4 regions of the Kitasatospora sp. NPDC088351 genome follow, and region 1 is predicted to be linked to each of the others. Evidence: riboswitches for the same ligand, from Rfam matches in the RefSeq annotation. Region 1 holds a riboswitch; each other region holds the start of a gene.
What was found. A riboswitch is a leader RNA that binds a small molecule or an ion and turns the genes downstream of it on or off. The one in region 1 is predicted to bind cyclic di-AMP.
Positions count from the first base shown of each region.

Region 2: it holds a riboswitch for cyclic di-AMP, as region 1 does, so the genes downstream of both, AB0P06_RS25145 (M23 family metallopeptidase) here and AB0P06_RS20205 (LysM peptidoglycan-binding domain-containing M23 family metallopeptidase) in region 1, are expected to answer to the same signal.
Region 3: it holds a riboswitch for cyclic di-AMP, as region 1 does, so the genes downstream of both, AB0P06_RS12785 (NlpC/P60 family protein) here and AB0P06_RS20205 (LysM peptidoglycan-binding domain-containing M23 family metallopeptidase) in region 1, are expected to answer to the same signal.
Region 4: it holds a riboswitch for cyclic di-AMP, as region 1 does, so the genes downstream of both, AB0P06_RS11910 (transglycosylase family protein) here and AB0P06_RS20205 (LysM peptidoglycan-binding domain-containing M23 family metallopeptidase) in region 1, are expected to answer to the same signal.

Region 1 covers NZ_JBFBIL010000027.1:56,890-62,588, reverse strand. The annotation lists gene purB (adenylosuccinate lyase) at 1-422, shown strand, start outside; gene AB0P06_RS20210 (MFS transporter) at 464-2,008, opposite strand; cyclic di-AMP (ydaO/yuaA leader) riboswitch at 2,320-2,478, shown strand; gene AB0P06_RS20205 (LysM peptidoglycan-binding domain-containing M23 family metallopeptidase) at 2,482-3,450, shown strand; gene AB0P06_RS20200 (DUF2470 domain-containing protein) at 3,687-4,418, opposite strand; gene AB0P06_RS20195 (MFS transporter) at 4,588-5,699, shown strand, end outside.
Region 2 covers NZ_JBFBIL010000040.1:33,060-38,758, reverse strand. The annotation lists gene AB0P06_RS25165 (sensor histidine kinase) at 1-625, opposite strand, end outside; gene AB0P06_RS25160 (TetR-like C-terminal domain-containing protein) at 909-1,478, opposite strand; gene AB0P06_RS25155 (alpha/beta hydrolase) at 1,538-2,365, opposite strand; gene AB0P06_RS25150 (YiaA/YiaB family inner membrane protein) at 2,499-2,789, opposite strand; cyclic di-AMP (ydaO/yuaA leader) riboswitch at 3,035-3,193, shown strand; gene AB0P06_RS25145 (M23 family metallopeptidase) at 3,206-4,066, shown strand; gene AB0P06_RS25140 (hypothetical protein) at 4,132-5,007, opposite strand; gene AB0P06_RS25135 (GNAT family protein) at 5,070-5,678, shown strand.
Region 3 covers NZ_JBFBIL010000013.1:8,136-13,834, forward strand. The annotation lists gene AB0P06_RS12775 (NYN domain-containing protein) at 118-1,578, shown strand; gene AB0P06_RS12780 (NlpC/P60 family protein) at 1,780-2,817, shown strand; cyclic di-AMP (ydaO/yuaA leader) riboswitch at 3,175-3,329, shown strand; gene AB0P06_RS12785 (NlpC/P60 family protein) at 3,340-4,506, shown strand; gene AB0P06_RS12790 (NlpC/P60 family protein) at 4,732-5,699, shown strand, end outside.
Region 4 covers NZ_JBFBIL010000011.1:155,409-161,107, reverse strand. The annotation lists gene AB0P06_RS11925 (DUF501 domain-containing protein) at 1-589, opposite strand, end outside; gene AB0P06_RS11920 (septum formation initiator family protein) at 561-1,043, opposite strand; gene eno (phosphopyruvate hydratase) at 1,183-2,469, opposite strand; gene AB0P06_RS11910 (transglycosylase family protein) at 2,713-3,603, opposite strand; cyclic di-AMP (ydaO/yuaA leader) riboswitch at 3,609-3,780, opposite strand; gene AB0P06_RS11905 (cytochrome P450) at 4,005-5,273, opposite strand; gene AB0P06_RS11900 (SDR family NAD(P)-dependent oxidoreductase) at 5,430-5,699, shown strand, end outside.

The DNA of each region.
Region 1 (5,699 bases):
TCTTCGCCTTCGACGGCCTGCTGGAGACCTTCCTGACCGTCCTCGACGAGTTCGGCGCCTTCCCGGCCGTGATCGAGGCCGAGCTGGACCGCTACCTGCCGTTCCTGGCCACCACCAAGGTGCTGATGGGCGCGGTGCGGGCGGGCGTCGGCCGGGAGACCGGGCACGAGGTCATCAAGGAGCACGCCGTCGCCTCCGCGCTGGCGATGCGGGCCGGCGCCCGGGAGAACGAGCTGCTGGACCGGCTGGCCGCCGACGAGCGGATCCCGCTGGACCGGGCCGCCCTGGACGCGCTGCTCGCCGACCGGCTCTCCTTCACCGGTGCGGCCGGCGCCCAGGTCGCCGAGGTGGTCCGCCGGGTCGAGGCCGTCGCGGCCGCGTACCCGGAGGCCGCCAAGTACGCGCCGGGCGACATCCTCTGACGCCCCGTCTGCACTGACGCCGCGCCTGCGCCGGTGTGCCGTCAGTTCGCCGAGGGCCCTGCCGCCGTTCCGGTGGCGGGGCCCTCGGCCGTTCCGGCGTCGACGTGGCCCGGGTCGAGCGGCGGGGCGTTGGTGCCGCAGGACCACTGGCAGTCCGGCTCGGCCACCGGGCGGTGGTCCTCGGGGGCCAGCACATTGCCCCGGACGGTGGTGACGGCCACCAGCGCGCCGGCGACCAGCAGCCCGGCGCAGATCAGCATCGCGGTGTGGAAGGCCGAGTCCACCGAGGCGGGCACCCGGTAGGCCTCGCCGCTGAGACCGGCCAGGGCGGGCAGGGCGGCGACCGCGAGCAGGCCGGCGGCCCGGGCGGCGGCGTTGTTGACACCGCTGGCGATGCCCGCGTGCCGGACCTCCACCGCCGCCAGCACCGTGGCGGTCAGCGGCGCGACCAGCAGCACCATCCCGCAGCCCAGCACGGTGACGGCGGGCAGCACGTCCGCCCAGTACGAGGCGCCGGGGCCGATCCGCAGCATCAGCAGCACACCGCCCGCGCAGAGCAGCGGACCCACGGTGAGCGGCAGCCGCGGGCCGATCCGCTTGCCGAGCCGCCCGGCGCGTGCCGACAGGGCCAGCATCAGGACGGTGACCGGGATCAGGGACAGCCCGGAGACCAGCGGGGAGAACCCGGAGACCGTCTGCAACTGCACCACCAGGAGGAAGAACACTCCGCTGAAGGCCGCGTACACGCAGAGGGTGACCAGGTTCACCGCGGTGAACAGCCGGGAGGAGAAGAGGCCGAGCGGCAGCATCGGCTCCGGGCTGCGGCGCTCCACCGAGACGAAGGCCGCCCCCAGCAGCAGGCCGGCCACGCCGGTCACCCAGACGGACGCGGACACCCCTCCACCGGCCGCCGTCAGCGCGTAGGTGATCGCGCCCAGGGTCAGGGCGGCGAGCAGTGCGCCGAGGACGTCGAACCGGCCGGTCGCACTCTCGTCCCGGCTCTCCGGCACGTGCCGGGCCGCCACCGCGACCACCAGGACGGCGAGCGGGACGTTCAGCAGGAAGATCCACCGCCAGCCGGGGCCGTCCACCAGCCAGCCGCCGAGGAACGGCCCGACCGCGGCCGACACCCCGCCGAGGCCGGACCAGAGGCCGACCGCCGCCGAGCGGTCGTCCGGGTGGAAGACGGCCTGGAGCATCGCCAGTGAGCCGGGGGTGAGCAGGGCGCCGCCGATGCCCTGCACGGCGCGGGCGATGACCAGCACGCCGATGGTGGGCGCGGCGGCGCAGGCCGCCGAGGCGACGGCGAACCAGACCACGCCGATCAGGAACACCCGGCGGCGGCCGTAGCGGTCGCCGAGCGCGCCGCCGAGCAGGATCAGCCCGGCCAGGGTCAGCAGATAGGCGTTGAGCGTCCATTGCAGGGCGGCGAGGGGGGCGCCCAGATCGGCGCCGATCCGGGGCAGGGCGACGTTCACCACGGTGCCGTCGAGCATCGCCATGCTGGAGCCGAGCACCGTCGCCAGTAGTACCCAGCGACCCTGCGCGGTGCCCAGGCGCAGGGTGCCGGCCTCGGAGGTGGCCACCGCCCGATCGTGCGCCCCGCGGGCCGACGTGACAAGGGTCACCGGGGGGTGTGTCGGCGAATGGCATTCCGTAGGTGATCGCGTGCGTACTGACGCGAATATCGGCGGAGTGTCGCCGGGCGGTCGCTCCAGGTCAATGGATTGTGTGCGTACCGTGCAGCCGATCATTCGGAGTGTCACGACGCCTCGGGGCTTTGTGGTGACTTCACGTGATCGACATTGCTTAGCCCGTACGGATGGGTTTTAGTTCAGCGACCGCCCGGCCACGGCCCGGGCGGCCACCGGGTGGAACGCCTAGTCCTGCCGCTGCCCGGTGGTGCGAACTGAACTCTGTACGGCAGGAGCGGGGGACCCAAAGGTAAGTCGCCGGACCGGAATTCACGGTCCGGCTTGGGGTGAAGCCGCATTGCGGCCGGGCAACTCCAGCCCGAACCCGACAGCTCACCTCGTAGGCGTCGGAGAGGAAATCTTCCATGCCCGCACAGGCTCGTCGTATCGCCCTGCCCCGCGCCGCCCGCATCGGTATCGCCACCGCCGTCACCGGCGCCGCTTTCGCCCTTCCGCTGGTGACCGCGATCAGCGCCCAGGCCCACACCGCGCCGGCCGCGAAGCCCCGGCAGAGCAACTCCTCGACCGCCGACGCCGCCCCGGCCGCCGCCCCGCAGCAGGCCGCCCCGGCCGCCGCGCCGGTCGAGCAGAGCTACCAGGTCGTCGGCGGGGACACCCTGTCGAAGATCGCCGACGCCAAGCAGGTCGAGGGTGGCTGGCAGGCGCTGTACGAGCAGAACCGCTCGGTCGTCGGTGCCAACCCGAACCTGATCTTCCCGGGCCAGAAGCTCGCGCTCGGCGCCAAGGCCGCCGCTCCGGCCGAGGCCGCCAAGCTGGCCGCCCCGGTTGCTCCGGCCGCTCCGGCCGCCGCGCCGAAGCCGGTTCAGACCGCCAAGCCGGTCAAGCCCGCCCCGCAGACCCCGGTCCAGACCAAGATCGAGGTCGCCAAGCCCGCCACCCCGGCCCCGGTTACCGTGGCCGGCGTCGCCAGCTACGTCTCCCCGGTCGCCAGCCCGAAGCTCGGCACCGCCTACGGCGTGGCCGGCTCGATGTGGTCCTCCGGCCACCACACCGGCGCCGACTTCGTCGTCTCCACCGGCACCCCGCTGCGCGCCGTCGCGGGCGGCACCGTGGTGAAGGCCGGCAACGGCGGCGCCTACGGCAACGAGGTCGAGATCAAGCTCGCCGACGGCAAGTACGCCCAGTACGCGCACCTGTCCTCGATCGGCGTCAGGATCGGCCAGACCGTCACCGCCGGCCAGCAGATCGGCCTTTCGGGCGCGACCGGCAACGTGACCGGCCCGCACCTGCACTTCGAGATCCGCACCGGTGCGGGGTACGGCACGGACGTCAACCCGATCGCCTACCTGCGGGCGCACGGCGTCGCCATCTGATCGGGCATCAGAACCACCGCTGGGTGCGGGGCGTACGGCCACTCGGGATGGTCATGTCGGGTGACCGCTCGACCGGGTGATCGCCGCACCGACAGTGGCACCCTGGGCGCGGGACACGCCCAGTCGGCCGGCCCGGCTCGCGAGAAATCCTCTCGCGAGCCGGGCTGGCCGTTTTCGTTTTACGTGACGCCAAGGGAAGTTGACGTCTGGTCAGCCCAGTTGACCGGTGGCCTGGTTCAGATCCGGTGGGCGGGCAGCGCGCGGTGTGCGGCGGTCAGCAGCTGGTGTACCCGGTGGCCGAACTCGTCCGCGTCCCGGGCGGGTTCGGGGAAGACCAGACGGACGTCGCGATGGCCGTGCGGGTGGTCCAGGCGCAGCACCAGGCCGTACCGGTCGAGGGCCAGCGGGCGGATCCCGGGCCGCTCGGTGAGTAGGTCCGGGTCGAGCAGGCGGGTGAGCACGGCGAGCGCGTCCGGGTGGTCGTCGGCGAGGTGGGTGAGCAGGCCGGCCTCGTAGCGGGCGAGCGGGTCGGGCCCGGCGAGGGCGAGGTCGGCGCCGGTCAGCGCGGTGGTGCCGTACGGGGTGGAGAGGACGGCGTGTGCGACGTCCAGGCGCAGGTGGACGCCGAGCCCGTCGTCGGCGAGGTGGGCCAGGTGGAGCCGGCCGGCCAGGGAGAGCCGGCCGCGGACGCGGTCGCGGACGGCGACCGGGGCGATGTCGGTGAGGTCCAGGACGACGGCGAGCCCGTCCTGCGCGCGGGTGGCGGCGAGGGTGAGCGGCGCGTCGAGGGGGGCGTGGAGGCGCAGCCGGGAGCCCTGTACCGCGATCGGGGTGTCCAGCTCATGGTGCTCGCCGCAGGCGCGGATCACCACGGAGGAGGTGGCGGTGAGCAGACTGCAGACCCGTTCGGCGGCGGTGGGTTCGGGCGCCTCCGGCGCCTCGGGTGCCGTGGTGTCCACGGGGCTCATGGCTGACCTCCAGTAAGTTAGGTGAGCCTAACCTAATCGTGCCGAGGGGTACTGGCAAGCGTGGCGTATGTTCACCTAGGCAATATCCGGCGCTTGCAAGTATCTGGATGGTAGACGTATTGTCGGCGCTGGTAGTTGCACATGCAATCGTCTTGGAAAGCAGACTCTCATGCCCCTCGCGCTCCTGGCGCTGGCGATCAGCGCCTTCGGCATCGGCACCACCGAGTTCGTGATCATGGGCCTGCTGCCCGAGGTCGCCGGCGACTTCTCGGTGTCCATCCCCACCGCGGGCCTGCTCATCTCCGGCTACGCGCTCGGCGTCGTGGTGGGCGGACCGCTGCTCACCGTCCTCGGCACCCGGATCCCCCGCAAGGGGATGCTGCTGATGCTGATGGGCCTGTTCATCGCCGGAAACCTGGTCTCCGCCGTGGCGCCCGCCTTCGGCCTGCTGATGGTCGGCCGGATCCTCGCGGCCTTCGCGCACGGCGCGTTCTTCGGGATCGGCTCGGTGGTCGCGGCCGATCTGGTCGCCCCGCAGAAGCGGGCCGGCGCCATCGCCCTGATGTTCACCGGGCTCACCGCCGCCAACGTCCTCGGCGTGCCGATGGGCACCCTGCTCGGCCAGCACTTCGGCTGGCGGTCCACCTTCTACGTGGTCGCGGCGCTCGGCGTGATCGGGTTCGCCGGCATCGCCGCGCTGGTGCCCGTCCAGCGGCGCGCCGAGGGGGCCCGGCTCGGCCCGGAGCTGGCGGTCTTCCGCCGGCCGCAGATCTGGCTCGCGCTGACCATGACGGTGTTCGGCTGGGGTGGCATCTTCGCGATGTTCACCTACATCACGCCGATGATGACCGAGATGGCGGGCTTCGCCGACACCAGCGTCACCTGGCTGCTCTTCCTGTTCGGCATCGGGCTGTTCGTCGGCAACCTGCTCGGCGGCTGGTTCGCCGACCGCGCGCTGATGCGCAGCCTGTACGTGATCCTGGCGGTGCTGGCGGTGCTGCTGTTCGCCTTCACCTTCGCCTCGCACAGCAAGGCCGGCGCGATCATCACCATCCCGCTGATCGGCCTGTTCGGCTTCGCCACCGTCGCGCCGCTGCAGAAGCGGGTGATGGACCAGGCCGCCGGTGCGCCCACGCTGGCCTCGGCCGCCAACATCGCCGCGTTCAACCTGGGCAACGCGCTCTCCGCCTGGCTCGGCGGGCTGGTCATCTCCGCCGGGCTCGGCTACGACGCGCCGAACTGGGTCGGCGGGCTGCTCACCGTCGCCGCGCTGGGCGTCGC
Region 2 (5,699 bases), on a different contig from region 1:
GCACCGGCATCAGGGTGACGAACACCTGGGTGCTGGGCGGGGAGTAGCGGGTGGCGTTGTCCAGCAGCTCGGCCACGGCGTGGATCAGCGCCTCGGCGGCGGCGCCGACCACGGCGGTCTCGATCCGGCTGCGGACCACCACCCGCTGGAAGGGCAGGATGCGCGACTGGGCGCCGCGCACCACGTCCTCCAGGGAGACGGGCTCGGGCCAGTGCCGTCCGGCCCTGGCGCCGCAGAGGACGGCCAGCGTCTGGGCGAGCCGGGCCTGTTGGGCGGCGGCGTGGTCCGCCTTGAGCAGGCCTTCCAGCAGCGCCGGGTCGTCGTGGGTGCGCTCCATCTCGTCCAGCAGGGCCTGCTGGTCGTGGGCCATGACGAGGATCCGGCGGGCCACGCTGAGGAAGGCCCGCTGGGTGGAGGCGTTGAGCTCCTGCTCCTGCTGGACGGCGGCCAGTTCGGAGCCGCGCCGGGACAGTTCGGCGTCGAGCCGCTCCGTCAGCCGGGCGATGTCGCGCCGCTGCTGGTCGGCGCGGCGGCGCTGGGTGGCGGAGACCGCGCGGTAGCGGGCGGCGGCCACGAGGGCGAGGGCGGCGATTACGCCGGTTGCCGTTGCACACCACTGAGTCATCGTCACGCCGCGAATTCTAGGGTGATGATCCTACGAAGGTGTGAACGGATCTCGCCAAGTGACTGGATCTCGTCAATATCCCGTCAATACGGCGTCAATCAGACGTCCTTCGGGCCCGATCGGCCAGGTGGCGGGCGGTGCGGGGCGGTGCGGGGCGGTCGGACGGGACCGGCTGGGAGCGGGCCGGGTACGGGCTGGGCGCGGGCCGGGGCATCGTGCGGGTGCGAACGGGCGGGTCGGGGGTGGTGCGGAGCGGGGCCGTCCGCCCCCGCGGACGGCCCCGTCAGGCCTTCGGCCAGTCGCGGAGGCCGCTGGTGAGGACCGCGATCAGACGGTCCTGGGTGACCGAGAGGTCCTCCGCGAGCTGGAAGCCACCGCCGATGGAGAGCGAGGCGAAGCCATGGGCCACCGAGCGGACGGTGCGGGCGGCGTGGATCGCCTCGGGGCCGTCCAGCCCGTACTCGCGGAGCACCGCGACGATCACCCCGACCAGCCGGCCGGCCGCCCGGGTCAGGTCGTCGTCCGGCCGGGGGGCCTGCGGCAGCGCGTTGTAGCGGTGCGGGTGCTCGGTGGCGTAGGCGTGGTAGGCCCGCAGGACGGCGGCCACCGCGTCGCCGCCGCCGCGGCCGAGGGCGGCCTCGGCGAGGCGGTCGGCCAGTTCCTCGGTGACCCGGACGGCGACCAGCCGGCGCAGCTCGGCGAGGCCGCCGCTGACGTGCTTGTACAGCGAGGGGGTGGCCACGCCGGCCCGGCCGGCGACGGCGGCCAGGGTGAGGGCCTCGGGGCCCTGCTCGTCGATGAGGGCGAGGGCGTGGCCGACGACCTGGTCGGGGGTCAGTCCTACTCGGGGCATGCGCGGTCTCCGGGGGTTCGTGGGGCGGGGCAGGGGGCGTGTGGTGCGGGGGCCGGGGCTCAGGAGAGTTCGGCGAGGAAGGGCAGCAGCGCGTCGGCGGTGGCCTGCGGGTGGTCGGCCATCGGGTAGTGCCCGGCGCCCTCGATCATCACCTTGCGGGCCCCGAGCGCGGCCGTCTGCCGGTCGGCGACCAGCTCCGGGTTCGGGAAGTCGGGGTCCTTGGCGCCCATCACGACCAGCGCCGGGCACCGCACCGCGGCGGTCCAGCCGACCGGCGACGAGTCCCCGCGGAGCTGGCCCCGGACGGCGGTCCGGCGGCCGGGCGTGCGCAGCGCGGCGACCAGGCCGTCCACGTAGGCGTCGAAGTCGGCCGGCTTGGCGGTCGGGAACGCCATCTTGCGGTGGTAGAGGCCCCAGGAGGCGGGGACGTAGGTCAGCAGCGGGCCCATCAGGCCGAACACGGCGCGCTGCATCAGGTTCGGCGGCGGGTTCTCGACGAAGGCGTTCAGCAGGACGATCCCGGCGACCCGCTCGGGTGCGTCCCCGGCGGCCTTGACCACGGTGGCGCCGGTGTACGAGTTGCCGGCCAGCACGGCGCTCCGGATGCCGAGGTGGTCGAGCAGGGCGATGACGTCGGTGGCGACCGCGGCGGGCGAGTAGTCGTCCCAGGCGATCGAGGACTCGCCGAAGCCGCGCAGGTCCATGGTGATCACCCGGCGGCCGGCGGCCACCAGCAGCGGTCGCAGGTGCCGGTACGCGGCCCGGCTGTCGAGCATCCCGGGGAGCAGGACGACCGGGGTGCCGTCGCCCCGCCCGGTGTCGTCGAAGGCCAGCCGGCCGCCGGGGACGTCGAGGTACTGGGTGGTGGGGGTGGTGATGCCGGACATCGTGGGTCTCCTCGGGCCGCCGGGGCGTGTCATCGGCGGTGCTGCCGATAGCCATAAAGCTAAGGCTAATAGCCTTAGCCGTCAAGCTATCGATGTGCGACGGCTTCGGAGGTGCCCGTTCCGTGGTGCCCGCTCAGATCCCTTCCACCTTGAACGGGTCGTGCTCGCTGAGCAGCTTCTCCAGCCGGGCCTGGTCCACCCGGGTGACGATCTCGCTGGTCTCCTGCTTGTCCCGGACCACCTTGGCCAGGGTGAACGAGGAGGTGACGGTGTAGAGCAGGCCGAGTCCGAGGAAGGCCCTGGTCCACCCCCCGACCGGGAGGTAGGCGATCCCGATCGCGAGGGCGGCGGCGGACAGGGCGAAGGAGAGCACGGCCTGGACGTGGTACGCGGCCGTGGTGCGGGACTGCATCGGTGCGTTCATGGCGTCAGGATGGCGGCGCCCCGAGCGGACGCACATGAGTAGAACTACTCAAATGGGGGGTCGTTCGTTGACGTCCAATCACGTTCGGTAGTGTCAGTTGTCGTCAATCGTCCCAAAACGCCCATCGGGTCGCGTGGTGCCCGTGCTGTATCCGGTTGTCCCGAACGGATGGCTTGGAATCAGGGGCGCCTAGGATTAACGTTTGATAACGCAGCGCGGTTGTCAACGCCGTACCCAGACGGCACCGTGCGCCGTCGCCTAATCCCGACGACCCGCCCCCGGGCAGGTCAGGGAGCCGGGGAACCACGTTCCTTGGGGTGAATCGGCCGGGCCCAGGCCCAGCCGTAGGAGACCTTCCTGCTCCGAACCCGTCAGCTAACCCGGTAGGCGCGAAGGAAGGAAAGGAGCGCGCCTCCGTGGCGTCGACGTACTCTCCGGCACACCTGCCCGGCTCCGCCGCCGGCACCCAGCTGCTCGACCACCCGCGGCCCGCCGCCCACGAGGGCGGCTACGGCGGCCCCGCGGACGAGACCGGCCCGCAGCCCGCCGACGCCAACCGGCACCGGATGCCGCGCCAGGCCCGCGGCACCGCTCCACTGCTCGGCGTCACCGCCGTGGCCGCCACCCTCGGCGCCACCGGCTTCGCCTCCGCCACCCCGGCCGCCGCGCCGGCCATCGAGGCCCCGGACGAGACCCCGGTCGCCCTCTCCGCCGACCCCGGCCTCGCGCTCGCCGCCCGCATCCAGCAGCAGGCCGACAGCCAGCGCACCGCCGCCGAGGAGAACGCCCGCGTCCAGGCCGCCCAGGAGGCCGAGGCCAAGCGCGCCGCCCAGCAGGCGGAGGCCAAGCGGGCCGCCGAGGAGGCCGAGAGGGCCAAGCTCGCCGCCATCAACCTGCCGGTGCGCGACTACAACCTCTCCGCCCACTACGGCCAGAGCGCCTCCTACTGGGCCCACCTGCACACCGGCCTGGACTTCGCGGCCTCCACCGGTACCCCGGTCTACGCCGTCGGCCAGGGCACCATCACCTCGGCCGGCTGGTCCGGCTCGTACGGCTACCGGATCGTCGAGACGCTGCCCGACGGCACCGAGATCTGGTACTGCCACCTCTCCTCGATCATCAAGGGCACCGGCAAGGTCGTCCCCGGCCAGCAGATCGGCAAGGTCGGCGCCACCGGCAACGTCACCGGCCCGCACCTGCACCTGGAGGTCCGCCCCGGCGGCGGTGCCCCGGTCGACCCGGAGACCTGGTTCGAGCAGCGCGGCATCACCCCCTGACGCCCCGGAGGTGCCCCGGTCCGAGCAGCGGCCGGGGCACCTCCGCGTTCCAGGACCCGGAGGGCTCAGGCCCCGTCGGGCAGCCCGGCCAGGTACGCGTCGATCTCCTCCTGCCCCGGCTCCGGCGCCAGGTCCGGGAACTCCGCCACCAGCAGCCGCGGCAGCCCCGGCACCGTCCACCGGCCGGCCAGCTCCAGCGCCGCCTCGGCGGCCGCCTCCTCGAACGCCCCGAAGTCCCCGGTCAGCTCGTCCGGCATCGGCCGGCCGAGCGCGGTCAGCTCCGCCAGGTTGCGGTAGCTGCGCCGCATCAGGCCCTGCTCCAGCAGCCGCCGGGCGCCGTCGGTGGCCATCCCGACCGTGAGCACCCGGGCCGGGCCCCAGCCCTCACCGGCCGTCTCGTCCACCCAGCCGGCCGGCTCCAGCGCCGCGAACGCGGCCAGCCGGTCCTCCTCCGCCAGCTCCCGGAACCCCTCCAGCCAGGCCCGCACCGCCGCCTCGTCCGCGACGTCCACCCCGTAGGCGTGCAGCAGCAGCGTGTACAGCCGGGGCCAGGTCACCAGGTCCGCCCGCCGCAGCAGGCCGGCCGCCACCTCGCCCTGCCACTCGGCCTCCGCGTGCAGCCGCTCCTGCCGCTTGGCGTTCAGCCGCTTCGCCGCCCGCTGGCGGTCGATCAGCAGCCGCACCGCCTCGCCGTACGCCAGCGGATCCTCCTCCGGCGCGGGCTGGACGTACAGGTAGAGCCGCTCGACGAGCAACTGCTCCACGGCGTTCGAGGTCAGCTCCGGCCAGCCGTCGTGCATCCTGCCCTCGCCCAGCTCCAGCAGCGCCAGCACCGTCCGCAGCGGCTCCTCGGCCACCGGCGCGCGGCCCTCCGCCTCCGCCCAGGCGAGCAGTTCGGCGGCCTTGGTGCGCGGGGCGAGCCGCAGGTCTTCGTCTTCCATAGCCTCGACGGTAGCCGCTGGCCGCCCACCGGACGGACCGGGCCGGAGTAGGGTCGACGGACATGGTCCCCGTACGACTCACCGGCCCCCGGCTGGCCATTCGCGAGTTCCACCACACCCCGGGCGACATCGACGCGCTGTACGCCGTCTTCGGCGACCCGGTCGCCACCCGCCACCTCCCCTTCGGACCGTACGACCGGGAGAGCTGTGCCGATCAGGTGGCGCAGTACCTGGAGGAGGCCCTGCGGGACGAACGCACGGTCTACCGGCTCGCCGTCACCCTGCGCGCGGACGGCACCGACTCCGCCGACCCCGCCGACGAGGGCGCCCCGATCGGCAGCGCCGCCCTCACCCTCGGGGAGCACCGCTCCGCCGTCCTCGGCTACGCGCTGCGCCCCGACACCTGGGGCCACGGCTACGCGGGCGAGATCACCGGGCTGCTCTGCGACCTCGCGTTCGGGACGCTCGGCGTGCACCGGCTGGCCGCCCGGGTCGACGTCGACAACACCGCCTCCAGCCGGGTGCTCACCCGGGCCGGGTTCCAGCTGGAGGGCCGGATCCGGCACGACCTCCACCTGCGGGACACCTGGTACGACTCCTTCCAGTACTCCCTGCTGGCGGACGAGTGGGCGGGGGCCGGGACCGGGGCGGGGCAGCGGGCGGGGGGTTAACCCCACCCCTTGTTCGGCGGG
Region 3 (5,699 bases), on a different contig from region 1:
TGGACGGTGCGCGGCCGTTCACCGCACGGGGACAATACAGACAGAACGCACGGAGCGTGACGACGAGGGCGACGGCCGCGGGCCGTACCCCGCTGGACGAGGATCGGAGCCGAGGACGTGGTGGACGCAGCGAAGGAGCCCGCCGGGCCGCAGGGGCGGCAGCCCGCTGTGGACGGGCAGGCGCCGGACGCGGCCGAGGCCGCCCCGTCCGGTACCGGGGCCCCCGCCGAGGAGTCGGGCGGTGACGAGCCGGCGGCAGACCGGGCCGTCGAGACGCTCGACCGGCCGCTGCCCGAGGGTGTGCGCCGCCGGGTGGTGGGCCTCGCCGCCGACGCGCTCGGGGGGCTGCCGCCCGCCGAACTGCCGCAGAGCCTGCGGCAGTACGCCAAGTTCACGCCGGCCCGGCGGGCCAAGTACGCGGCCACCGCGCTGGCCGCCGCACTGGAGTCGGAGCCGGCCTTCCGGCTCCGGATAGCGGAGCGGCTGCGGCTGGGCCAGCCGGACCTGGTGAAGGCGCTGGAGGCGGGCCATGTGCCCGGCGCCGCCGACCCGATGGACGTGGCGGCCGCCGCCTATCTGGTGCGGTCGGCGGGCTGGAGCCGGCTGGTCGCCGAGGCGGGGGAGCAGGCCGAGCGGGCCGGCGCCGAGGGCGCCGCCGCCGAGGCGGCCCGGCTGGCGGAGAAGCTGCAGGCGGAGCTGGCGGAGGTACGGGCCTCCGCCCGGGCGGACCTGGACCGGCAGCGGGCCGAGTCGGAGGACGTCCGCAAGGAGGCCGAGTCGCTGCGCAAGAAGGTGCGGTCGCTGGAGAGCGACACCCGCCGGGCGCAGGCGGAGACCCGCCGGGTCACCGCCGAGCTGGAGGCGCTGAGGACGCAGGCGGCCGCCGAGCGCAGCGCGGGTGAGAGTGAGGCCCGGCGGCTGCGGCACCGGATCTCCGAACTGGAGACCGCCGCCGAGCAGGGCCGCCGTTCGGCCCGCGAGGGGCGCAGCGTCGAGGACATGCGGCTGCGGCTGCTGCTGGACACCGTGCTGCAGTCGGCGCAGGGCCTGCAGCGGGAGCTGGCGCTGCCGGTCTCCCAGATCCGCCCGGCGGACCTGGTGGAGGCGGTGGTGCCGGGCTCGGCCTCGCCGCACGACGTGGCCCGGCGCGGGCTGGCGGAGGACGATCCGGCGCTGCTGGACCAGCTGCTGGCGATCCCGCAGGTGCATCTGGTGGTGGACGGCTACAACGTGACCAAGACCGGTTATCCGGCGCTGCCGCTGGAGCAGCAGCGGATCCGGTTGCTGGGTGGGCTGGCGATGCTGGCCCAGCGCACCCAGGCGGAGGTCACCTGTGTGTTCGACGGGCAGGACCTGGACGTGCCGGTGATCATGGCGCCGCCGCGCGGGGTGCGGGTGCGCTTCAGCCGGACCGGGGAGACGGCGGACGAGCTGATCCGCCGTCTGGTGCGGGCCGAGCCGCAGGGCCGGCCGGTGGTGGTGGTCTCCACCGACCGGGAGGTCGCGGAGGGCGTGCGCAAGGCGGGCGCGCGCCCCGTCGCCTCCGTCCTGCTGCTGAACCGGCTGGCCCGGCCCTGATGCCGGAGGGACCGGAGTGACCGCTGGTCAGCGCCCGGTTTGCGGCAGTGTGTGGATCCCGTGAAGTCAGGCCGCCGGTGGAGGTTCACGCCATCGGGGGAGTGGCGGAAAGCGTGGATCTTCACTAGGGTCTGGCGTCAAACCTATTTTCCGGATCCTCACTCAAACGGGTGAGTCCGTTGGAAGAAGGAACCGATCACTTTGGCCTCCCACCGCCGTCCCAAGCAGCCGAGCCGCGCGCGGGTCTCCGTGCTCACCGCTGCCGCTGCGACCGCGGTCGCCCTCTCCGCCCAGGTCGGCGCCCACGCCGCGCCCTCCCCCAAGAAGGAGGACGTGAAGGCGCAGATCGACCAGCTGAACGAGGAGCAGGAGCAGGCGGCCGAGAAGTACAACGGCGCCAAGGAGCGGGCCGACCAGCTGCGCAAGCAGGCGGACCAGCTCCAGGACCAGGTGGCCCGCGGCCAGGACCAGATGACGCAGCTTCAGGCCGGGCTGGCCGAGGTGGCGGGCGAGCAGTACCGCACCGGCGGCATCGACCCGTCCGTGCAGCTGATGCTCTCCTCCGACCCGTCGGGTTACCTGGACAAGGCCTCCAGCGTCCAGCAGGCCAGCTCCAGCCAGTCCGAGGCGCTCAAGGGCCTGCAGGACCAGCAGCGCCGCCTGGACCAGCAGAAGGCCGAGGCGGCCGCCGTCCTCGCCTCCCTGGACAGCACCACCAAGGATCTGAACCAGGCCAAGGCGGACGTCAACCAGAAGCTCAAGGAGGCCCAGACGCTGCTGAACTCGCTCAGCGCGGCCGACCGGGCCGCCCTGAAGGCGCAGCAGCAGCAGGACGACCGGGCCTCGCGCGGCAGCGAGCGCACCGACCTGAGCAGCCTGCCGCAGGCCGGCGGGTACGCCGGGGTGGCCGTCGCCAAGGCGATGAGCAAGCAGGGCTCGCCGTACGTCTGGGGTGCCATCGGGCCGAGCACCTTCGACTGCTCCGGTCTGATGGTCTGGGCGTACAAGCAGGCCAATGTCTCGTTGCCGCGCACCTCGCAGGCGCAGGCCGGCGTCGGCACCCGGGTCCCCTCGCTGGACCAGGCGCAGCCCGGTGACCTGATCATCTACCGCGACGACCGCAGCCATGTCGCGATGTACATCGGCAACGGCATGGTGGTGCACGCGCCGCACACCGGTGACGTGGTGAAGGTGATGAAGGCCGACGCGATGAAGATCAACGCCATCCGCCGGGTCTGACGGTTCGTCGATTGGGGGCAGAAGCCCCCGATCCGGACATTCCCTGATAGGTCGACACGCCCGGCCGGGCCGGCCCGCTGCTGTGATGTGGGACACGCCCCGGTCGGGCGCTCTCGACCCGCATTGTGAGTAATGATCAGCCCCGCGTGCGGTTGTGATCACATTCGGTCATATTCACAAATGAACTTGGGTATTCTTCCGTCTTTTTTCTGACAAGGATTTGAACGGATCACGGTTCTGTTACTAGGGTCATGCCTCGAACCACCGTGCAGTCGATCACCCATCCCGGGTGACGGCGGGGGTTACCGTCGAGTTCGTGAAGCAGCGGGGCAGGTGACTGCCCGACGGGGAGTCCAGCAGTCGGGGACGCTGTGGAGCGGAGCCGGGGAACCAAGTTCCTCCGGGGTGAATCGGCGCCAGGTCGACCGGTGGAACGGTCGGTGAGGCGCCGTAGGGCACGCTTCCGGCCCGAACCCGTCAGCTCACCCGGTAGGCGGACGTAGGAAGAAGGAGTCCGCCTTCGTGGCGTCCCATCGTCGTCCCAAGCCCGCCGGCCGTGCCCGCGTCTCCATCCTGACCGCAGCCGCCGCAGCGGCCGTGGCCCTCTCCGCGCAGTCGGGCGCGCACGCCGACCCGACGCCGACCAAGGATCAGGTCAAGGAGCAGGTCGACAAGCTCAACGAGCAGGCCGAGGTCGCCACCGAGCAGTACAACGGCGCCCAGGCCAAGCAGCAGGAGCTGCAGAAGCAGGTCGGCGAGCTCCAGGACAAGGTGGCCCGCCAGCAGTCGCAGGTGACCGATCTGCAGGGCGGCCTCGCCGAGATCGCCGGCGAGCAGTACCGCAACGGCGGCATATCGCCGACCGTTCAGCTGATGCTCTCCTCCAGCCCGGACAACTTCCTCACCCAGGCCGGCACCCTGACGCAGGCCGGCAGCTCGCAGTCGGGCCAGCTGAAGGAGCTCCAGGAGCAGCAGCGCAGGCTCGACCAGGACCGCACCGAGGCCCAGAACAAGCTCGGCGAGCTGGAGGCCACCACCCAGCAGCTGAAGGCGTCCAAGGAGGAGATCCAGGGCAAGCTGGCCAAGGCCCAGGAACTGCTCAACACGCTGACCGAGCAGGAGCGCGAGGCGCTGCGCGCGGCCGAGGAGAAGGCCGCCGCCGAGGCCAAGGCCAAGGCGGACGCCGCCAAGGCGACCGCGAAGGCCGAGGCCGACCGGGCATCCCGCGACAACGGCCGCGGCGACCTGGGCACCCCGTCATCCTCGCCCGTCACCAAGCCGTCGGCGTCGTCCACGCCGTCCACGTCGTCCGCGCCCAGCGCCCCGGCCGCCAACGGCTCGCGGGCCGCCGCCGCGATCGCGGCCGCCGAGAGCAAGCTCGGCGCGCCGTACGTCTACGGCGCCACCGGCCCGAACTCCTTCGACTGCTCCGGCCTCACCAGCTGGGCGTACGCCCAGGCGAACGTGTCGCTGCCGCGCACCTCGCAGGCCCAGGCCAACGCCGGCACCCGGATCGGCTCGAACATCGCCAACGCCCAGCCCGGCGACCTGGTGATCTTCTACGGCGACAACCACCACGTGGGCATCTACGTCGGTGGCGGCCAGGTCATCCACGCGCCCAAGCCCGGCGCCTCGGTCCGCTACGAGTCGGCCTCCAACATGCCGGTCTCCACCATCGTGCGGCTCTGACCCCGAGTCAGGCTTTCGCAGGCCCGGTCTCCCTCGCGGGAGGCCGGGCCTGCGGCTTTTCCGGCCGGCCGGACGCCTGTCCGATTCAGGGTCAAATATTCGGGTTGGTAGGGGTTTGGACTCGCTCGCCCGGACTCGCTAACGTCTGCCACCGGACACCCGCTTCCAGAGCCGCCCGCACCGGAGCGGCCACAGGCCGGGACGCAGAATTGGAGCCGCAGTCGGATGGCCGTGCACCGCCGTTCCCCACAGTCGGGTGCGCACACCCTCGCCCGCGCGCTGGTGCTGACCGCGGCGGCCACCACCGTCCTGGGCGTGGCCGTGGGCGGCAGCGCCCATGCCGCCCCGGGCTCACCGGACGGGCCGCAGAACCGCAAGGACGTCAAGGTGCGGATCGACCAGCTGTACGACGAGGCCGAACAGGCGTCGGAGAAGTACAACGCGGCGCTGGACGCGCAGCAGCGGCTGCAGAGCGAGGCCGGCACGCTCCAGCAGCAGATCGCCGTCGGCCAGGACGAGCTCAACCGGCTGCGCGGCGACCTCGCCACCGTCGCCGGCGCCGAGTACCGGGCCGGCGGCCTGGCGCAGACCGTCCAGCTGATGCTCTCCACCGACCCCGAGGGCTATCTGTCCCGGGCGCGCTCCCTCGACCAGGCCGCCGAGCGGCAGAACGACACGCTGCACGAGGTGGTGTCGCGCCAGCGCCGGCTCGACCAGCGCCGGGCCGAGACCTCCGCCAAGCTCTCCGAACTGGAGCAGATCCGCCGTGCCCTCGCCGACAGCAAGCAACAGATCCAGCAGCGGCTGGCCGGGGCGCAGAAGCTGCTCAACGGTCTGAGCGCCACCGAGCGGGCCAGGATGGCGGCCCAGGACGCCCGGGAGGCCGAGCAGCGTGCCACCCGCGGTACCGACCGGCTCGACCTCGGGAGCGTCCCGCCCGCCTCGGAGCGCGGTGCCGCCGCGCTGGCCGCCGCCGTGAAGATGATCGGCTCGCCCTATGTGTACGGATCCGCCGGACCGCGAGCGTTCGACTGCTCCGGTCTGATGTACTGGAGCTGGCAGCAGGCCGGAGTGACCCTGCCGCGGACCTCGCAGGCCCAGGCGTTCGCCGGCCGGCGGGTCAGCCTCTCAGACGCGCGACCGGGAGACCTGGTGATCTTCTACCGGGACATGCACCACGTCGGCATGTACGC
Region 4 (5,699 bases), on a different contig from region 1:
CGATCACGGCCTCGTGGTCGTGCTCCTTGGCGCGGTTGCGCGCGACCCGCCCACCGGCGGCCTCGACCTCGTCGGCGGAGACGCACGGGCCCTTGGCCCACCAGTCCTCCAGCATGCCGATCGCCTCGTCACCGAGCGGGTTGACGCCCGGTCCGGCCGCCAGCGAGTGGCCGACCAGTACGTGCAGGCACTTCACCCGGTCCGGCATGCCGCCGGCGCTCGGGAAGCCCTCCAGCACCTCGATGGCGTCCCGGCGGGCGATGTAGTCCTCGTGCGCCTTCTGGTAGGCGGCGGCCAGCTCCGGGTCCTCGGCGAGCCGGGCGGTCTGCTCCTTCATCACGCCGTCCGCCTCCAGGGTGCCGATCAGCGAGGCGGCCTTGGGGCAGGTCAGGTAGTACAGGGTCGGGAACGGCGTGCCGTCCGCGAGCCGGGGGGCCGTCTCCACGACGTCCGGGTTGCCGCAGGGGCAGCGGTGTGCGACCGCGCGCAGTCCGCGCGGGACCCGGCCGAGCTGCGCGGCGATGGCCGCGACGTCGGAGTCGGAGACGGTGGGGTGGTTCTCAGTGGTCATGGGGGGAGCTGTCTCCAGCGAGGGCGGGGGCGGGTGGAGAGGGCGGGGCCAGGGCGGCGGTGTCGGCTGTGTCGGCGGCGTCGACCGAGTCCCAGACGCTGGCGTACCAGGGCTTGGCCGCCGTCACCGGGCCGTGGGCCGCGCCCTCGGAGGGGGCGGGCGAGCTGACGGAGGACTTGGTGGCGCCCTGGCCGGCCGGGTCCACCGCGATGTACGGGGTCTCCCCCGGCATCGCGTAGTGCAGCCGGGCGCGGGCCTGCGCCTTGACGTACTCCGGGTCCTGCCAGCGGGCCTTCTCCCGGCGCAGCTGCTCGACCTGCTGCCGGGTGTGCTCGGCCTTCGCCCGCTGGGCGGAGATCTCGGAGCGCTGGGAGATGAACTGGCGGGTCGGGTAGGCGAGGATCGCCACCAGCGAGCAGAGCACCAGGACGAGGACGGTCGCCCGGCTCGTGAACCGGGGACGGGCCGCCAAGCCCGGAATCCTCCAGCCTGCCATCTCCCGATTCCCCTCCTGGTCGCGACGGTGCCCCGCCGTCCACCCTACGGGGTGAACGGCGGGGCACCGGTCAGGCGTGCGCTACCGGACGGCCGAGGGACCGGGCCGGAAGGGCTCAGCCCTCGTGCTTGAAGCGCGGGAAGGCGCCGCGGCCGGCGTACTCGGCGGCGTCGTCGAGGATCTCCTCGATGCGCAGCAGCTGGTTGTACTTGGCGACGCGCTCGGAGCGGGCCGGGGCGCCGGTCTTGATCTGGCCGCAGTTGGTGGCGACGGCCAGGTCGGCGATGGTGACGTCCTCGGTCTCACCGGAGCGGTGCGACATCATGCAGCGGTAGCCGTTGCGCTGGGCCAGCTCGACGGCGTCCAGGGTCTCGGTCAGCGAGCCGATCTGGTTCACCTTCACCAGCAGCGCGTTGGCGGTGGCGGTCTCGATGCCCTTGGCCAGGCGGACCGGGTTGGTGACGAACAGGTCGTCGCCGACCAGCTGGACCTTGTCGCCCAGCTTGACGGTCATGGCCTTCCAGCCGTCCCAGTCCGACTCGTCCAGCGGGTCCTCGATGGAGACCAGCGGGTAGGCGGCGACCAGCTCGGCGTAGTACTCGATGAGCTCGTTGGCCGAGAGCGCCTTGCCCTCGAACTGGTAGGCGCCGTCCTCGTGGAACTCGGAGGCGGCGACGTCCAGGGCGAGCGCGATGTCCTTGCCGGGGACGTAGCCGGCCTTCTGGATGGCCTCGACGATGAGGTCCAGGGCCTCGCGGTTGCTGTCCAGGTTCGGCGCGAAGCCGCCCTCGTCACCGAGGCCGGTGGACAGGCCGCGCTCCTTCAGCACGCCCTTGAGGGTGTGGTAGACCTCGACGCCCCAGCGGACGGCCTCGGAGAAGGACTCCGCGCCGATCGGGGCGATCATGAACTCCTGGATGTCGACGTTGGAGTCCGCGTGCGAGCCGCCGTTGAGGATGTTCATCATCGGGACCGGCAGGACGTGCGCGTTCGGGCCGCCCAGGTAGCGGAACAGCGGCAGGTCGCTGGCCTCGGCGGCGGCGTGCGCGACGGCCAGCGAGACGCCCAGGATGGCGTTGGCGCCGAGCGAGGACTTGTCCGGGGTGGCGTCCAGGTCGAGCATGGCCTGGTCGATCAGGCGCTGCTCGGTGGCGTCGTAGCCGACCAGCTCCGGGCCGATCTGCTCGATGACGGCCAGAACGGCCTTCTCCACGCCCTTGCCGAAGTAGCGGTTCTTGTCACCGTCGCGAAGCTCCAGCGCCTCGAAGGCGCCGGTCGAGGCACCCGACGGGACAGCGGCACGGCCGGTGCTGCCGTCGTCGAGGCCGACCTCGACCTCGACCGTGGGGTTCCCACGCGAGTCGAGAATCTCACGGGCTACGACGACATCGATGGACGGCACGAGGCATCTCCTAGCGGAAGCAGGGGTCCGGCTGACGGTGATGATGTCGGCGGGACGATTGCGGAGTCGTTACGACCAGAGCCTAACCGCACGGGCTCTCAGGGCCACGCTGACCTCGGTCCCGTCTCAGCGTGTGGCCTGCCTACCCACCGGTAGTTCACCTGGTTGCCCCATGGACGGGGCCGGAAGCGGGCGAAGGGGGCCGAATCCGGCCCCCTTCGCCCGCTGTCGCCTGTGCGGGACTCAGCCGAGGGTGAGCACCTGGCCGGGGACGATCAGGTTCGGGTTGCCGCCGACGGTGCCGCGGTTGCCGTCGTACAGCGCCTGCCAGCCGCCGGAGACGCCCTGGGCGGCGGCGATGGTGGACAGCGTGTCGCCGGACTGGACGGTGTAGCCGTGACCGCTCTTCGGCGCGGCGGCCGGGGCGCTCTGGGCGGCCGCCGGGCGGAAGTCCTGGCTCGCGGCCTGGCCGGCGTACTGCTGGTAGACGCTCTGGTGGCTGGTCCAGTACCAGGCGCCGTTGTTCTGGTACCAGTACACCTTCGCGTCGGCGTCCCAGCCAGCCTTGCCGGAGAAGCCCGGGGCCTGGGTGTTCTGCTGCGCGGGCTGGGCGGGCTTCGCGGCCGGCTGCGGGGCCTGCTGCTGGACGGGCTTCTGCGCGGGCTTCTGGGCCTGCTGCTGAACCGGCTTCGGCTGGGCCGGCTTCGGCGTGGCGGGCTTGGCGGCGGCGGAGGTGTCGACCGCGGCCGGGGCGCCGCCCTTGGTCAGGCCGGCCTTCTGGGAGCAGACCGGCCAGGCGCCCGGCCCCTGCGAGGCGAGGACCTTCTCCGCGACCGAGATCTGCTGGGCCTTGCTGGCCTGGTTGGCCTGCGCGGCGTACGCGTTGCCGCCGTACGCCTTCCAGGTGCTGGAGGTGAACTGCAGGCCGCCGTAGAAGCCGTTGCCCGTGTTGATGCTCCAGTTGCCGCCGCTCTCGCACTGGGCGACCGCGTCCCAGGTGGAGGCGGGGGCGGCCGAGGCACCGGAGGCGGTGAGGAGCGGCATCGCGAGTCCGACGCCGGCCACACCGGCGACGGCGATGGCCTTCTCGGCCTGGGTACGACGACGGTGACGGCCAGTTCCAACGAACAGCATGAAGATGTCCCTCTCCGCACGCCTGCGAGGTGAGCTGTCGGGTTCGGACCGGGAGGTGGCCCGGCCGCGTCACGCGGAACGTCTCGGCCCGCGCGGGCGGCTTCACCCCAAGCCGTGGGGGACGGCAACAAACCTGGTTCCCCCGCCCCTGCCCAAGGGTTCTGGTCGATTTCCCGTGACGCGGCGGGCAGGATTCGGCGTCCCGCGCACGAGGTCCGCAGCAGCGGACTCCAGGGAGGTTAGACAGATCATCACATCAATCACAAGCTCATATCGCCCACATCACACATAAATTACGGCCCGTGGTCATGCGCCTACCAACCGAGGTGCTATGTCCGGTTTAATGGTGATTCAGGCCACGTGGAGCGGGTCGACGGCACCCGACTGACGCGCCGGAAACCTCAGTCGACGGTCTCGGACGACGGCCTCTCCGGGGTGAATTCGACCGGCAGTTCACGAAGTCCACGCATGATCAGACCACCGCGCCACCGCAGATTCTCCGGGCTTTCGGCAAGCCGCAGATCGGGCAGCCGGGAGAGCAGCGTGGCCAGTGCGGCCCGGCCCTCCAACCGGGCCAGCGGGGCGCCGATGCAGTAGTGGATGCCGTGCCCGAAGCCGAGGTGCGGGTTGTCCGTCCGGGCCAGGTCGAGGGTGTTCTCGTCGGAGAACCGCGCCGGGTCCCGGTCCGCCGCCGCGAGCACCACCAGCACCGGGTCGCCGACCGGGATGTCCACCCCGCCGATGGTCAGCGGGGTGGTGGCGAAGCGCCAGGTGGCCAGCTCCACCGGGCCGTCGTAGCGCAGGAGTTCCTCGATGCCGGTCTCCAGCAGCGCGGTCTCGCCGCGGACGATCGAGTCCTGCAGCAGGGCCCGCTGGCCGGGGTTGCGCAGCAGCGCGTAGGTGCCGTTGCCGATCAGGTTGACGGTCGTCTCGAAGCCGGCGAAGAGCAGGATGAAGGCCATCGCCGCGGCCTCGTTCTCGGTCAGGTGCTCGCCGTGGTCACTGGCCCGGATCAGACCGGAGATCAGGTCGTCGCCGAGGTCGGCCCGCTTGCGGTGGATCAGCTCCAGCAGATACGCCCGCATCTTCCGTACCGCGCGCCCGACGCCACCGCGCTGACCGCCGCCGTGGCGGATCATCATGCCCGCCCAGTCCCGGAAGTCGTCCTGGTCCTCGGACGGCACGCCGAGCAGGTCGCAGATCGCGTAGATGGGCAGCGGGAAGGCGAACTCGTGGATCAGGTCCGCCGAGCCGCGCTCCGCGAAGCCGTCGATCAGCCGGTCGGTGAGCTGCTGCACCCGCGGCTCGAACTCGGCCACCCGGCGCGGCGTGAACGCCTTCGACACCAGCCGGCGCAGCCGGGTGTGGTCCGGCGGGTCGATGTTCAGCAGGTGCGTCATCAGATCGGCCTGCCGCTCCCCCGGAATGCCCACCCGGCCGGTGCGGTGCGCCTGCCCGCTGTGGTGGGCGGGGTTCTTGGAGAGCCTGCCGTCGGCGAGCGCCTGCCGCGCGTCCGCGTACCTGGTCACCAGCCAGGCCTCCACCCCGCTCGGCAGGGTGGTGCGGTGCACCGGCGCGTGCTCGCGCAGCCACGCGTACGCGGGGTACGGGTCGGCGGCGAACTCCCACGTGAAAAGCGGCGGGCGGGCGGAATCGGGCTGAACTGGCATGGGACGACCGTATCCGGTGGGTAAGTCCGGCCCGGCAGGCGTGAGCCTGGTCACCTGAGGGGTAATCCCTGTTGCGGAGGGTCAGGACGTGCCTACGATCCTCCAACGAAAAAATGTGGGCGACGGTGCGGTGCCGTCCACTGGAAGGAGCGCACCATGCGGGTAGCCGGGGCAGTCGTGGTCATCGCCGTACTCGACGGCGGGTCGGGTGCCGACCTCGCCCGCCGCTTCACCTCCGCCGGCGCCTCCGGGGTGCTCGTCGCCGACCTGCGGGTCGGCATCGCCGAGGACCTCGCCGCCGAGCTCGACCGGCCGGGCTGCCCGGTCGTCGGCGTCTGCGGCGACATCCACCGCCCGAGCGACATCGCCGCCCTGGTCGACACCGCCGAGAAGCACCTCGGCCCGATCGACCTGTTCTGTGTGGCC